One region of the Streptomyces sp. NPDC046925 genome, then DNA from elsewhere that is predicted to be linked to it. Evidence: riboswitches for the same ligand, from Rfam matches in the RefSeq annotation. Region 1 holds a riboswitch; each other region holds the start of a gene.

Region 1 (5,071 bases):
GCTCAATGAGGACCGCCCCGAGTACGAGCGGATCCTCGATGAGGCGCTGCGCACCGCACCGAACCGTCCTGATCTAGCCGCACTGGGCGAGCGGCTCAATCCGGAGCAGCTGCGCACCATGGCGCTGAACGCCACTGCGCTGATCACTGCCGCCGCAACGACCGAGTACACGCACTACGTGAAGGTCCGCGAAGAACTGCGCGAAGGCGGATCTGCCGCATCACCGATCCGTGAGCGGAGCACCGAGGGCACGGCGGAAGCCGGTTCCGGCGGGCTCGGCATCGCCACGACGATGGGGGAGGTCACCGTTCAGGCTTCGGGGGCCGGAGCCGTCGCCGTCGTCGCGGTGCTCGCGCCCCTTCTCGCCGGGGCGGCCGCCGCGATCTTCCTGCTCGTCGGCTACATCCTGAAGATGCTCACCCCCGAGCCCGCCTTCGCGGACACCCTGCTCACCGCGGGATGGCTGTTCGGCGCGCTCACCGCGGGCGGCATCCTGGTCGCCGCGGTCGGTCTGCTCCTGACCGCGCTGCGCAATGGCTCCACCTCGCTCCAGGCCGGTTCGTACGGCGATCAGAACGAGGAGGTGGTCCGCGCCAGGGAAGCCTGGGGCAAGGCACTCCTGGAGCGCGGCGTCCTGCCGTTCCTGCGGGAGGCGCTCGCGGATCCGGGAGCGGCTCACGCGGCCCGCACACCGGCCGGGGATCCGCACAGCCGGATGCCTCACCTCGGCTATCACAGGCCGGGGTTCAGCAGCCCGGGCGGCGGGCAGACGACGGGAGCGCGCCCGAGCTACTCGAGCCCGGACTTCTCGAGCCCGGACTTCGGCGGTCCCGAACACAAGCCGGAGTAGTACCGAAGTGGTACGCGACGCGGCTTCGGGCGGGCGGCGATGACCGTCCGCCCGAAGCGCCGTGCCGTAACGCATTGCCATAACGCGGTGCCGTACGCCGCTCAGTCGGCGATCGGCAGGTACACGCGGTTTCCGGCTGCCGCGAACTCCTTGGACTTCTGGTCCATGCCCGCCGCGATCTCCTCCTGCGTGCCGCCGTGCTCACGCCGGATGTCGTGCGAGATCTTCATGCTGCAGAACTTCGGCCCGCACATCGAGCAGAAGTGCGCCGTCTTCGCGGGCTCCGCCGGCAGCGTCTCGTCATGGAACTCCCGTGCCGTGACCGGGTCGAGGGCCAGGTTGAACTGGTCCTCCCAGCGGAATTCGAAGCGCGCGTCCGAGAGCGCGTCGTCCCAGTCCTGCGCGCCCGGATGCCCCTTGGCGAGATCCGCCGCGTGGGCAGCGATCTTGTACGTGATGACGCCGGTCTTCACGTCGTCGCGGTTGGGCAGGCCCAGGTGCTCCTTGGGCGTGACGTAGCAGAGCATGGCCGTGCCCCACCAGCCGATCATCGCGGCGCCGATGCCGGAGGTGATGTGGTCGTACGCGGGCGCGATGTCGGTGGTCAGCGGGCCGAGCGTGTAGAACGGCGCCTCCTCGCAGATCTCCTGCTGAAGGTCGATGTTCTCCTTGATCTTGTGCATCGGGACGTGGCCCGGGCCCTCGATCATCGTCTGTACATTGTGACGCTTGGCGATCGTGTTGAGTTCCCCGAGAGTGCGCAACTCGGCGAACTGCGCCTCGTCGTTGGCGTCCGCGATCGAACCGGGGCGCAGGCCGTCGCCGAGCGAGTACGTCACGTCGTACGACGCGAGGATCTCGCAGAGCTCCTCGAAGTTCTCGTAGAGGAAGCTCTCCTTGTGGTGCGCGAGGCACCATGCGGCCATGATCGAGCCGCCGCGCGAGACGATGCCCGTCTTGCGGTTGGCGGTGAGCGGGACGTACGGAAGGCGCACGCCCGCGTGCACCGTCATGTAGTCCACGCCCTGCTCGGCCTGCTCGATGACCGTGTCCTTGTAGATCTCCCAGGTCAGCGCCTCGGCCTGGCCGTCGACCTTCTCCAGGGCCTGGTAGAGCGGCACGGTGCCGATGGGGACGGGGGAGTTGCGCAGGACCCACTCGCGGGTGGTGTGGATGTTGCGCCCGGTGGAGAGGTCCATGACCGTGTCGGCGCCCCACTTGGTCGCCCAGGTCATCTTGTCCACCTCCTCCTCGATGGAGGAGGTCACCGCGGAGTTCCCGATGTTGGCGTTCACCTTCACCAGGAACTTCTTGCCGATGATCATCGGCTCGATCTCCGGGTGGTTGACGTTGGCGGGGATGACCGCGCGGCCCGCGGCGACCTCCGCGCGCACGACCTCGGGATCGAGGTTCTCGCGGATCCCGATGAACTCCATCTCGGGTGTGATCTCGCCGCGGCGGGCGTACGCGAGCTGCGTCACCGCCTGGCCTCCGCGGCCCCTGCGCGGCTGGCGCGGGCGGCCGGGGAAGACCGCGTCGAGGTTCTTCAGGCCGCCGCGCGGCGAGGTGTGCTTGATGCCGTCGTCCTCGGGGCGGGGCGGACGGCCCGTGTACTCCTCGGTGTCGCCGCGGGCGATGATCCAGTTTTCGCGGAGGGGTGCCAGGCCCCTGCGGACGTCGGTGTCGATGGACTCGTCGGTGTACGGACCCGAAGTGTCGTACAGGGTCACGGCCTTGCCGTTGGTGAGGTGCACCTGCCGGACCGGCACCCGCAGATCGGGGCGCGAGCCCTCGACATACGCCTTGTGCCATCCGATGGACTTCCCGACCTCGATGCTCTGGTTCTGCGTCGAGGCAGGCGTGCGTGCGTCCGATGTGGTCATGAGACCTACTCCCTACGCCGGCATTACCCGGTAACAGGTTCGGCGGTCGACGCAGCGGATTCCGTACGGATCGTGCACTTTTCGTGCCGCTTCGTACGGAGTTCAGCGCCCTCTCAGCCCGGTGCTCCGAGCTCCCGCGTTTGCAAAGGTGGCTCCACGCTAGCGTCATATCGGGCGCGCTGAACAGAGGGCCCTCTCCGTTCTTGCGATGATCGGGCAGTGACCACCACAGAGCCGCCGTCCCAGCCGCCCGTCCCGAACACGCCTCCGGACCCGCATGGGCACTCCCACAGCCACGGTCCGGCGGCGCCCGTCTCCAAGCATCTGCGCAAGGTCATCGCGGCCGTGCTGATTCCTTTCGCCACGGCGGTCGTCGTGGGGCTCGCGGTGTTCTGGCCGGGTGGCGCACCGGACCATGAGCGCACCGGAGTCGGCTTCGACCGCCAGACCCAGTCGGCCGACGTGACGAAGGTGCAGGAGCTCCCCTGCAAGGACGTCAACGCCTCCCAGACGCCGCCCAACGGCGACACCTCCACCGCGGAGGGGCAGTCCGCGGAATCCCGCTCGAAGGGCGTCTGCAAGAAGGCGACGATCGAGGTGACGAGCGGCAAGGACACGGGCCGCACGTTCACCGAGATCGTCCAGCCCGACTCACCGCGGCAGTTGCGCCAGGGACAGGAGGTGGTGGTCGCCTACGAACCCACGGCTCCCGAGGAACTGCAGTACTCGGTCACCGACGTGAACCGGAAGTTCCCCATGGCGCTGCTCGCCGGGATCTTCGCGCTCGCCGTCGTCGTGGTGGGACGGATGCGCGGCGTCATGGCCCTGGTCGCCCTGGCTTTGAGCTTCCTGGTCCTCACGTTCTTCATCCTGCCCGCGATCCTCCAGGGCTCGAACCCGCTGGTCGTGGCGGTGATCGGGGCCAGCGCCATCATGCTGATCGCGCTCTATCTGTGCCACGGCCTCACGGCCCGTACGTCGGTCGCCGTACTCGGCACCCTGATCTCCCTGCTCCTCATCGGGCTGCTCGGCTCGCTCTTCATCGGCTGGGCGTCCCTGAGCGGCAACACGGACGACAACACCGGCCTGATCCACGGCCTGTACCCGTCCATCGACATGAGCGGTCTGCTGCTCGCGGGGGTCATCATCGGCTCGCTCGGCGTGCTCGACGACGTGACGGTGACCCAGACGTCCGCCGTCTGGGAACTGCACCAGGCCAACCCCACGATGGGCTGGCGCCGGCTGTACGGCGCGGCCATCCGCATCGGCCGCGATCACATCGCCTCGGTCGTCAACACCCTCGTCCTGGCCTACGCGGGCGCGGCGCTGCCCCTCCTGCTGCTCTTCTCGATCGCGCAGAGCAGCGTGGGCACGGTGGCCAACAGCGAGCTGGTGGCCGAGGAGATCGTGCGCACGCTGGTCGGTTCGATCGGCCTGGTCGCTTCGGTGCCGGTCACGACCGCGCTCGCGGCCCTGGTGGTCTCCGCGGACCGGACGGGAAGCGGCGCGGGTCGGTCGGAAGGCGGCGCGATCCGGGCAGGAAGCGGTGCGGGTCGACCGGGAAGCGGTGCGGGTCGACCGGGAAGCGGTGCGGGTCGGCCGGGAAGCGGCGCGGGCCGGACGGGAAACGGCGCCGCCCCTGCTCCCAAGCAGACCCGTGGCGGAAAGGGCCGGCGTCGCAAGGCCTGAGCCCCCGATGCCACAAAATGCCCCAATCTGCCGTACGGCTTCACCCGGCTCCCGGCGTCAACCCGCGCTCTGCTCCTCGGCGAGGATCCGGTCCAGCGCTTCGTCCAGATGCGTCTCGAAGTCCGCGAGCGCCCGCTCCTGCCCGAGCGGCACCAACTTGTCCGTACGGTCCAGGAAGGCGAGCAGCGGCGGGATCCCCACCCGGAACAGCGCCTGGTCCGCACCGACCTGAAGCCTGATGTGCACCTCGTCGAGCAGTTCGGGATCGGTGGGCGCGATGTGCACATCCCCCTCACCGCACGCCTCGCCCATCCCGTCGACCAGCAGCTCACGGCCGAAGGCCCAGGTCACGGGTGCGTCGCCGGGGAGGTGGAAGGTGAACCGGACGGCGTACGGATCGCCGGCCTCGTAACGCAGCTCCACCGGGATGCGAAACGACAACTCCTCTGAGACGAGGAAGCTCATCATGACCTCTGCCTGGACCGACTCTCGCATCGCCCGCCTACCCCGTCGCTGAAGCTCGACTGGCCAGGAACCAACTCCCTGACACTCTTGGCATCTTGCTTAACGTACACATCAGATCACAAGGAGTGAGTTTTCAGATGCTGATAGAGAAAGCCAGTGTCCCCAACAACTTGCCGATCTCGTC
Region 2 (5,071 bases), on a different contig from region 1:
GACGGGCACTTCGATGAGCGGGCCGACGACGCCGGCCAGGGCCTGCCCCGAGGAGGCGCCGAAGGTGGCGATGGCCACGGCGATGGCCAGCTCGAAGTTGTTACCCGCGGCGGTGAAGGCGAGCGTGGTGGTACGCGGGTAGTCGAGGCCGACGGCCTTGCCCAGCGCCATGGATCCGGCCCACATGAGAGCGAAGTAGACCAGCAGCGGCAGCGCGATGCGGACCACGTCCAGCGGCTGACTGGTGATGGCGTCGCCCTGGAGGGCGAAGAGGATGACGATGGTGAACAGCAGCCCGTACAGGGCGAACGGGCCGATGCGCGGGAGCAGTTTCGCCTCGTACCAGGCGCGGCCCCTGGTCTTCTCGCCGATGCGGCGGGTCAGGTATCCGGCCGCGAGCGGGATGCCGAGGAAGATCAGGACGCTGCGGGCGATCTCCCAGACGGGTACGTCGAGTCCGGTCTGTTCCAGGCCGAGCCAGCCGGGCAGCACCTGGAGGTAGAACCAGCCGAGCGCGGAGAACGCGATCACCTGGAACACCGAGTTGAGCGCGACGAGGACGGCAGCCGCTTCCCGGTGTCCGCAGGCGAGGTCGTTCCAGATGATGACCATGGCGATGCAGCGGGCCAGGCCGACGATGATCAGGCCGGTGCGGTACTCGGGCAGGTCCGGCAGGAACAGCCAGGCCAGGGCGAACATCAGGGCCGGGCCGATGATCCAGTTCAGCAGCAGCGAAGGCAGCAGCAGACGCCGGTCCCGGGTCACGGTGTCGAGCCGGTCGTAACGGACCTTGGCGAGCACCGGATACATCATCACGAGCAGGCCCAGCGCGATCGGCAGGGACACCCCGCTTACCGTCACGGCGGCCAGCGCGTCTCCCAGCCCCGGGACCAGGCGGCCCAGGCCGAGGCCGGCGGCCATCGCGGCGAGGATCCACACGGCCAGATAGCGGTCCAGGAACGACAGCCGCCCTGCCACGCCCTGTTCAGGTGCGGCAGCGCTCACGAGGCAGTACCGGCCGTCTCGCCGCGGTCGGGCAGCGGCGTGCCGGCGGGGCGGGTCAGGATGCCCGCGAGGCGGTCGGTCATCTCCGGCAGCAGCCAGTAGTAGACCCATGTGCCGCGCCGCTCGCAGTCGATCAGACCGGCCTGCCGCAGCAGCTTGAGGTGATGCGAGATGGTCGGCTGCGACAGGTCGAAGGCCGGGGTCAGGTCGCACACGCAGACCTCTCCGCCCGCCTGCGAAGCGATCATCGACAGCAGCCGCAGGCGCACCGGATCGCCGAGCGCCTTGAAGACTTTCGCCAGGTCGGCCGCCTGTTCCTCGTCCAGCGGGGTGGTCAGCAGCCCCGGGCAGCACGCGTCGGCCCCACTGGTCTGCCCCAACACCACAAGCTCTTGATTCGACATTCTTCTATGTTGACACCCTTCGATCCAGGGCGCAATGTTGCATCGACAGACATCGATACAAGCGAATGGGAGTGCCGCCATGTCCCGTGCTCAGCTCGCCCTGCGCGTCAGCGACCTCGAAGCGTCGATCACCTTCTACGCGAAGCTGTTCGGCACCGAACCGGCCAAGCGGCGTGAGGGATACGCCAACTTCGCCCTCACCGAGCCCCCGCTCAAGCTCGTCCTCATCGAGGGCGAGCCGGGGCAGGACACCCGCCTTGACCACCTCGGCGTCGAGGTCGAGTCCACCGCCCAGGTCACCGCGGCCACCGACCGCCTCAAGGACGCGGGACTGGCGACCTTCGAGGAGAACGACACCTCCTGCTGCTACGCCCTCCAGGACAAGGTCTGGGTCCACGGCCCCGGCCAGGAGCCCTGGGAGGTCTACGTGGTCAAGGCCGACGCCGACACCCTCGGCAAGAGCGCCCGGGCCGGCGCGAGCGGTGACACATGCTGCGCCAGCGAGCTCTCCGGGCAAGTTCCGGCCGCGACCAACTGCGCCTGCGGCGGCTAGCCCAGCGCACCGACTCTGCGGTGTCTCGCGGGGCACCGCGCAGCCATTCACCCCGACCATCCGTCAACAGCCCTGCGTCGAAACGGACTTCGTCCGGCAGGACCTCGAACTCGCCCCTCGCGGCTCGCACGCGCCACGCGTTCACGATCATGCACTACGCATGTGGCCAGTGACCGTCTGCGCACACGGCAGCGCGTGGAAAGGCGGCGCGCACTGTCGCAGCCGCGGAGGGCTGGGCGCCCGGCGGAGATCGCGCGCCTGAACGCGGAGTCCGGGCCCGGGCGCGTCGGGACGTGAGGACCCGAGTGCGCCCCAAGTGCGCACTCCCGTCCCCCAGGGATGTACATTGCGTGGTGACCACCGCGGGAGCTCGGGAGTAGCCGGGCTGAGAGGGCGGACGGGACTTGCTCCCCTTGCCGCCGACCGCATGAACCTGGACCGGGTAATGCCGGCGTAGGAAGGGTGCTGACGATGGACGCTGCCTCCATACCTGCCCATAACGGCCCTGCTGTTTCCCGTGCTGCCGTGGCGGACGTGATCGCGTCTGTGCGGAGCTCCGCGCCCCTTGTGCACTGCCTGACCAACGTCGTGGTGTCGCAGTTCACCGCGAACGTGCTGCTCGCGGCGGGGGCCGCCCCCGCGATGGTGCACAGCGCGCAGGAGGCCGGAGCACTGGCCCGGGTGGCCGGGGGCGTCCTGGTCAACCTGGGTACGGTCACGTCCGTGACGGCCGAGGCGATGCGCGTCGCGGTCAAGGAAGCGGCCGGGGCCGGACGCCCGTGGGTGCTCGACCCGGTGGCGGTCGGTCCGCTGCCCTGCCGCACCGACCTCGCGCGCGAACTCCTGGAGAGCGCACCTCCGGCGGTCATTCGCGGCAATGCTTCCGAGATCCTGGCGCTGGACAGCGGCGGCACGGGCGGGCGCGGCGTGGACAGTACGGATGCCCCCGAGGCGGCGCTGGACGCGGCCATCGCGCTGGGCCGGCGCTACGGCTGCGCGGTCGCCGTGAGCGGCCCGGAGGACGTCCTGACCGACGGGACGCGCGTGGTGCGTGTGGCCAACGGGCACCCGCTGCTGCAACGGGTGACAGGAACCGGCTGCTCACTGGGCGCCCTGGTGGCTGCCTGCACGGCCGTCACCGGCGACGCGCTGCTGGCCGCCACTGCCGCGTCGGGTCTGCTCGCCGTGGCCGCGGAGATCGCCGCCACTGGCTCGGCGGGACCCGGCACGTTCGCGGTCGCGCTGATCGATGCGCTGTACGAGCTCAGCCCGGACCGGCTCGCCCGGGATCTCAACCTGCGCTGAGCGCAGGGGTGTTGAGCGGTTCTACGGTGAGCGGCCGGCCCGGACGCCACCTGCTGAACAGCCTCCGCCCGTCCTGGGGTCCGCCCCCCCCACCCGCCGTCTGATAGTTCCTGCGGACACACACCCGTATCCCTGCGGACAGCTCACGGTTCCTGCGCGTCAGGGCCCTGCCTTTCCCTGCACCTCCCGATGCGTTTCCCGCGCCCTTCCCCGGCCGGGTAACCCCAAGGAGCAACCCATGCGACCACCGCTTGACCTGTCCCTGTATCTCGTCACCGACACCCGGCTCTGCGGCGAGCGCGGTGTCGCGGCCACCGTGGCCGCCGCCGTCAAGGGCGGTGTGACCGCTGTCCAGTTGCGCGATCCGGACGCGGACGCCCGCACGCTGTGCGCGCTCGGGCGGACGATCCAGGCCGAACTCGCGGGCACCGGTGTCCCCTTGATCGTCAATGATCGTCTGGATGTGGCGGTCCGGTTGGGCGCGGACGGCGTCCACCTGGGGCAGCGGGACCTCTCCCCCATGAGCGCCCGGCGCCGGCTCGGACCCCGTGCCTACATCGGCCTGTCCGTCAGCCGTCCCGAACAGCTGGCGCACGTACCGGATGCCGTCGACCACCTCGGTGTCGGTCCGGTGTTCGAGCAGTCCACCAAGCCGGACGCGGACGCCCCGCTCGGTCTGGGCGGCCTGGCCGAGATCGTCCGGGCCAGCGCGCTGCCGTGCGTGGCCATCGGCGGGATCGGCGTGTCCCGGGCCGCCGCGGTCCGGGCAAGCGGTGCGGCCGGGATCGCTGTCGTCAGCGCGGTCTGCGGACAGCCCGACCCCGAGGCCGCAGCCCGTTCCCTCGTCCGCATCCCACGACAGGAGATCCCCGCGTGACCAGCCCGCCCATCGCCCTCACCATCGCCGCCAGCGACCCCTCCGGCGGCGCCGGCATCCAGGCCGACCTGAAGGCGTTCTCCGCCAACGGGGCCTACGGAACAGCAGTTCTGACCGCCCTGACCGCGCAGAACACCCGGGGCGTCACCGGAATCCATGCCGTGCCTCCGGCGTTCGTCACCGAGCAGCTCGACACGCTGTTCGCCGATGTCCGGGTGGACGCCGTCAAGATCGGCATGCTGGCCGACGCCGCGATCGCCGCAGCCGTCGCGGATGCCCTGGAGCGCCACCGTCCCCCGTACGTCGTCCTGGACCCCGTCATGGTCTCGACCAGCGGTCACCGCCTCCTGGAGGCCGATGCGGTGAGCGTGCTGCGCGAGCGTCTCGTGCCTCTCGCCGACCTCATCACCCCCAACCTCCCCGAGGCCGGCGACCTCCTCGGCACCGCCGCCGCCAAGAACCGCGCCGACGCCGTCGAGCAGGCCCGCGCACTCCTCCGCGCCGGCGCCCGGCGTGTCCTGCTCAAGGGCGGCCACCACACGCACGACGCACAATCCGTCGACATCCTCGCCGACGCGATTGACGCCGCTGACGCCACAGCAGCTACGGGCGCCTTGGGCGCGGGCGTCACCGAGCTGTCCGCGCCACGGGTGAACACACGCAACACCCATGGCACCGGCTGCACCCTCTCCTCCGCCATCGCCGCCCTGCGCCCGCAGCACGACGACTGGAACACCGCCGTCCGCGCCGCGAAGGACTACCTGACCGGGGCCCTGCGCGCTGCCGACACCCTGCACGTCGGCCACGGCCACGGCCCCGTCCACCACTTCCACCAGTACTGGAGCTGACCACCATGACCACGACCTTCTGCGACGAGCTGTGGACGGACACGGCCGACATACGTGCGGGCATCGACAAGCTGCCGTT
Region 3 (5,071 bases), on a different contig from region 1:
GAGCGAGTTCCAGACCGCTTCGATCGGCGGGACGAGGAAGGCTCCGCCCTCCGCCGACGTCAGCTCCCTGTAGTAGGTGAAGCCGTACCCGCCCGGGCCGCTCAGCGATCGCTCGATCAGCACTCCGAGCGGCAGCAGTATCAGTACGGCGATCGTGGCCATGACCCCGCCGAGGAGCGTCCACTGCCCCGCGCCCCTCGGTCGCCGCGCGACCGTGGCGGCGTCGACGAGCTTCAGCGCGGTCTCCCGTCTGCGCACGGTCCACGCGTGCACGGCGAGGATCAGGCCGACCGCCGCGAACTGCACGATCGTCAGGACGGCGGCCGTCGACAGGTCGAGGAGCTGGGCGGTCTGCCGGTAGATCTCGACTTCGAGGGTCGAGTACGCGGGTCCGCCGAGGATCTGTACGACGCCGAAGGAGGTGAACGTGAACAGGAAGACCATGAGGGACGCCGCGGCGACGGCGGGGCCGAGCGCGGGCAGCGTCACCGTCCGCCAGGCCGTCCACCGCGAGGCGCCGAGCATCCGGGCGGCCTCCTCCTGGCGCGGGTCGAGCTGAGCCCAGAGCCCGCCGACCGTCCGTACGACGACGGCGTAGTTGAAGAAGACGTGCGCGAGCAGGATCGCCCACACCGTGGTGTCGAGCCGCACGCCCCACATCTCGTCGAGCAGCCCGCCACGGCCGAGCAGCGCGAGGAACGCGGTGCCGACGACGACCGTCGGCAGCACGAACGGCACCGTGACGACCGCCCGCAGCACCTGCTTGCCCCTGAACTCGAAGCGCGCGAAGACGTACGCGCCGGGGAGCGCGATGAGCAGCGTGAGCGCGGTCGACGCGAGCGCCTGCCAGGTGGTGAACCACAGCACGTGCCGGACGTCGGACTGCGCCACGACGTCCGCGATCCGCCCGAACTGCCACTGGCCGCCCACCTTCAGGCCGCGCGCGACGATCGCGGCGACCGGGTAGGCGAAGAAGAGCGCGAAGAACGCGACGGGCACGGCCATGAGACCGAGCCGCGCCGCGCTCCCGCGCGAGAGCCCCTTACGGGGTCTGCTTACTTCAGTACGAGCGAGGTCCACGACTTGACCCACTGCTCGCGATTGTCGGCGATCTTCTTCGGAGCCATGGTCTGCGGATCGTCGACCTTCACCCCGTGCTCGGTGAACAGCTCGGGCAGCTCGGTGTTCTTCCGTACCGGGTTCACGAACATGTTCAGCGGCATGTCCTGCTGGAACTCGGCGCCGATCAGGAAGTCGAGCAGCGCCTTGCCGCCCTTCTCGTTCTTGGCGTTGCTGAGCAGACCCGCGTACTCGACCTGCCGGAAGCAGGTGCCGGTCGCGACGCCGGTCGGCGCCTCCTTGGGCTGCGGCTTGGCGTAGAGCACCTCGACGGGCGGGGACGAGGCGTAGGAGACGACGAGCGGGCGGTCGCCCTTGGCCTTCTTGCCACCGGCGGATCCGGAGAACTCTTCGTTGTAGGCCTGCTCCCAGCCGTCGACGACCTTGACGCCGTTGGCCTTGAGCTTCTTCCAGTAGCCCTGCCAGCCGTCGTCGCCGTACTGGGCGGCGGTGCCGAGGAGGAAGCCGAGGCCGGGCGAGGAGGTCGCGGCGTTCTCGGTCACGAGCAGGTTCTTGTAGGCGGGCTTGGCCAGGTCGGCGAAGGTCTTCGGCGGCGCGAGCTTCTTGTCGGCGAAGTACTTCTTGTCGTAGTTGACGCAAATGTCGCCGCTGTCGACGGGCGTGACGCGATGCTTGCCCTGATCGACGCGGAACTGCGAAAGGATCTGGTCCGAGCCCTTGGCCTCGTACGACTGGAAGAGGCCGTTGTCGAGCGCGCGCGAGAGCAGGGTGTTGTCGACGCCGAAGAAGACGTCGCCCTGGGGGTTGTCCTTCGACAGGATCGCCTTGTTCACGGCGGCTCCGGCGTCGCCGTCCTTGAGGACGTTGACCTTGTACCCGGAGCTCTTCTCGAACGCCTTCAGTACGTCCTTGGAGACGTTGAAGGAGTCATGGCTGACGAGCGTGACGCTCTTGGAGTCCGTCTCGCCGCCACTGCCCGACGAGCCGCCGCAGGCGGTGAGCGCGACGGCTCCGAGGCCGACCGCGACCGCGATGGCAGTGCTCTTCTTGATGCTGCTCACTGAGTTCAACTGAGTTCAATCCTCCTGGAGTGACCAGGAAGAGACGCGGCCCTGCCCGCGGACCAGGCCGGATCGGACCGGTTCGCGGGCAGGGCGCAACAGCTTGAGTGGTGTCCGAACTTCCTACCCGGAATGACCCGGGCAAGGTTCAGAGGGTCTGCGGCCAACCTGTCCTTGGTGCCGCACTCTCAGCGCTGTGGCGCTCCCCTGTCGGAATATGAAGATGTGTTCCGGCTGTGCAGTTGTGTTCAAGCCAGACTAACGCTCCGACGCGGCAAGCTGACCGCATGCCCCGTCGATCTCCTGACCTCGGGTGTCACGAACCGTGACGGGCACCCCGTGAGCGGCGATGGCGTCCACGAAGGCCTTTTCGTCCTCCGGCCGCGATGCCGTCCACTTCGAGCCCGGCGTCGGGTTCAGCGGGATCAGGTTCACGTGCACGGGCTTGTTCCTGAGCAGCCGCCCGAGCCGGTCACCGCGCCAGGCGTGGTCGTTGATGTCCCGGATCAGCGCGTACTCGATGGAGAGGCGGCGCCCGGACTTGGCCGCGTACGCCCAGCCCGCGTCGAGGACCTCACGCACGTTCCACCGCGTGTTGACGGGTACGAGGGTGTCGCGGAGCTCGTCGTCCGGCGCGTGCAGCGAGATGGCGAGCCGGCACTTGAAGCCCTCGTCGGCGAACCGGTGGATGGCGGGCACGAGCCCGACGGTCGAGACGGTGATGCCGCGCTGGGAGAGCCCCACGCCGTCCGGCTCGGGGTCGGTCAGCCTGCGGATGGCTCCGGTGACCCGGTTGTAGTTGGCGAGCGGCTCGCCCATCCCCATGAAGACGATGTTGGAGAGCCGGGCGGGCCCACCGGGAATCTCCCCGTCCCGGAGCGCGCGCATCCCATCAACAATCTGGTGCACGATCTCGGCGGTCGACAGATTCCGGTCGAGACCGGCCTGCCCCGTCGCACAGAACGGGCAGTTCATCCCGCACCCGGCCTGCGACGAGATGCACATCGTCACGCGGTCGGGATAGCGCATGAGCACGGACTCGACGAGCGTCCCGTCGAACAACCGCCACAGCGTCTTGCGCGTGGTGTCGTCGTCACAGCTGATGTGCCGCACCACGGACATCAGCTCGGGAAGCAGCGCCTCCTGCAGCTTCCCGCGCGACCCGGCGGGGATGTCGGTCCACTGCTCCGGGTCGTGCGCGTACCGCGCGAAGTAGTGCTGCGAGAGCTGCTTGGCGCGAAACGGTTTCTCGCCGACGGCGGCGACGGCTTCCTTGCGCTCGGCGGGCGTGAGGTCGGCGAGATGCCGCGGCGGCTTCTTGGCTCCACGGGGCGCGACAAAGGTAAGTTCTCCGGGTACAGGCATGGTCCATCCAGTGTCGCAGACATCCGGACCCTGACCGGGTCACCGCCTGCGGGTGAGGTCGTCGTGCGTTCTCGACGCCCGGCCCAGCGATCGCCCCCCTTGGAATTTCTATCGAAATAGATGACATGCCCGCTTAAGATCTGCGGATGCTCCTGAAGTGGACGGGTCTCGTCGCGCTGACTGCCTTCGTCGCCGCCGTGGTCAGCCTGGCCTGGGGGATAGCCGGGCTGATGGATGGCCCGCCCTGCCCGAACAGCCGCGGGTGCCCGGCCGTTCCGGACGCCGGCAGGCGCATGGCCGCAACGTTCATCGGCGGCTTCGCGCTCGCCCCCGGTTTTATGTACGCGGTTCGCAAGGAGGACTGGCACCCCCTTGTGGGACTACCGATCGGGGGCGTCATCGGTGCGGCCGTGATGCTGTCGACGGGGCAGACGCTCAGTTTCTGGCTGGTGGCTGCGCTGCTGATCGCGGCCACCAGCGGCACCGCGATCGGGCTGCGGATCGCGATCCGGTCCCTCACCGTGCAGCCGGCGCCTGTCGATTGACCGCGGGGCACGCAGCCACCCCCTCACCTTCTTCGAAGCCTCGCAGGCCAGCCCCTTAGACTCGAACATGTGAGCGACCTCCCGCCTGACCTGCCGCGTCTTCGCACCCTGCGGACCTGGCATGCCATGTGGGTTCAGCGGCTGGACGAGGCGATCGGGGTCGCCGAGCGGCGGGAGGCCGAGCGGGTTCGTGGTGAGCGGGCCCGGCCGCCCGTCCCCGAGTGGCTGGTCGAGCAGGGGCTCGACGGGCGCGCCCCGGTGTACGTGCACGTCGGCGGCTGCCACATGGCGGGCAAGCGGTCCCGCGGCGTCAGCAGGGACCAGGCGCGCCAAGCGCTGTACGAGCAGATCGACGCGTGCCCGCACTGCCGTCCCGACACCGAGCTCGGCGTACTGGAGTGAGCCACGAGGAGTGAGGCCACGAGGAGTGAGCTACGCCGGTCCCAGGTCGGCGTGCACCAAGTCGTGGTCCGAGTACTCGGTCAGGTGCACGCCATGCTCCAGCGAGACGAAGCCGCGCAGAAAGACGTAGTCGAACTTGCTCTGCCAGTCGGTGGTCGTCTCGCAGTCGCCGCTGCCCGTGGCCGAAGGGCCGCAGTCGGGGTCGGCGTCCGCGGCCAGGCCCCACATCCCGGTGAGCTCGGGGCTCTCCGGCACCGCGTTGAAGTCACCGAGCACGATCGTGCGGTCGTGCCGGGCGACCGCCTTCGCCAGTACGCCTGCCTGTTCCGTCCGGACCTCCGCCTGCTGCCGCTGGGCCAGGTGCGTGTTGAAGACCCGGACGGGGCGGCCGTCCACCGTGGTGGTGACCTCCATGTACCCCCGGTCCTCGGATCCGCCGTCGGGGTACTCCACGCTCACGCGGTCCTTCATCGGCGCCGCCGAGAGAATCGCCTGCCCGAAGCCGCCGGGATTCCACGGCAGTCCCCCGCAGCGGCTCCAACTGTGCAGCACCGACCCGTACTCGACGTGGTAGTCGAGCCCGTACAGGTACTGGAGATAGTCCCGGATCCTCTCCAC

What was found. Region 1 has a riboswitch for thiamine pyrophosphate ahead of thiC (phosphomethylpyrimidine synthase ThiC). Riboswitches for the same ligand answer to the same signal wherever they lie in the genome.
Region 2: linked by a shared signal. The riboswitch ahead of thiM (hydroxyethylthiazole kinase) and the one ahead of thiC (phosphomethylpyrimidine synthase ThiC) in region 1 are both predicted to bind thiamine pyrophosphate.
Region 3: linked by a shared signal. The riboswitch ahead of ABZ906_RS36060 (thiamine ABC transporter substrate-binding protein) and the one ahead of thiC (phosphomethylpyrimidine synthase ThiC) in region 1 are both predicted to bind thiamine pyrophosphate.

Annotation. Positions count from the first base shown of each region.
Region 1 is NZ_JBEYWZ010000005.1:455,492-460,562, reverse strand. It holds gene ABZ906_RS23580 (hypothetical protein) at 1-850, shown strand, start outside; gene thiC (phosphomethylpyrimidine synthase ThiC) at 952-2,733, opposite strand; TPP riboswitch at 2,726-2,881, opposite strand; gene ABZ906_RS23570 (YibE/F family protein) at 2,953-4,422, shown strand; gene ABZ906_RS23565 (SsgA family sporulation/cell division regulator) at 4,480-4,917, opposite strand; gene ABZ906_RS23560 (IclR family transcriptional regulator C-terminal domain-containing protein) at 5,021-5,071, opposite strand, start outside.
Region 2 is NZ_JBEYWZ010000004.1:590,394-595,464, reverse strand. It holds gene arsB (ACR3 family arsenite efflux transporter) at 1-1,005, opposite strand, end outside; gene ABZ906_RS21200 (metalloregulator ArsR/SmtB family transcription factor) at 1,002-1,409, opposite strand; gene ABZ906_RS21195 (ArsI/CadI family heavy metal resistance metalloenzyme) at 1,489-1,962, shown strand; TPP riboswitch at 2,315-2,440, shown strand; gene thiM (hydroxyethylthiazole kinase) at 2,434-3,267, shown strand; gene thiE (thiamine phosphate synthase) at 3,506-4,144, shown strand; gene thiD (bifunctional hydroxymethylpyrimidine kinase/phosphomethylpyrimidine kinase) at 4,141-4,992, shown strand; gene tenA (thiaminase II) at 4,998-5,071, shown strand, end outside.
Region 3 is NZ_JBEYWZ010000012.1:179,757-184,827, reverse strand. It holds gene ABZ906_RS36065 (iron ABC transporter permease) at 1-1,080, opposite strand, end outside; gene ABZ906_RS36060 (thiamine ABC transporter substrate-binding protein) at 1,056-2,141, opposite strand; TPP riboswitch at 2,244-2,360, opposite strand; gene rlmN (23S rRNA (adenine(2503)-C(2))-methyltransferase RlmN) at 2,400-3,506, opposite strand; gene ABZ906_RS36050 (hypothetical protein) at 3,653-4,051, shown strand; gene ABZ906_RS36045 (DUF6233 domain-containing protein) at 4,121-4,453, shown strand; gene ABZ906_RS36040 (endonuclease/exonuclease/phosphatase family protein) at 4,484-5,071, opposite strand, start outside.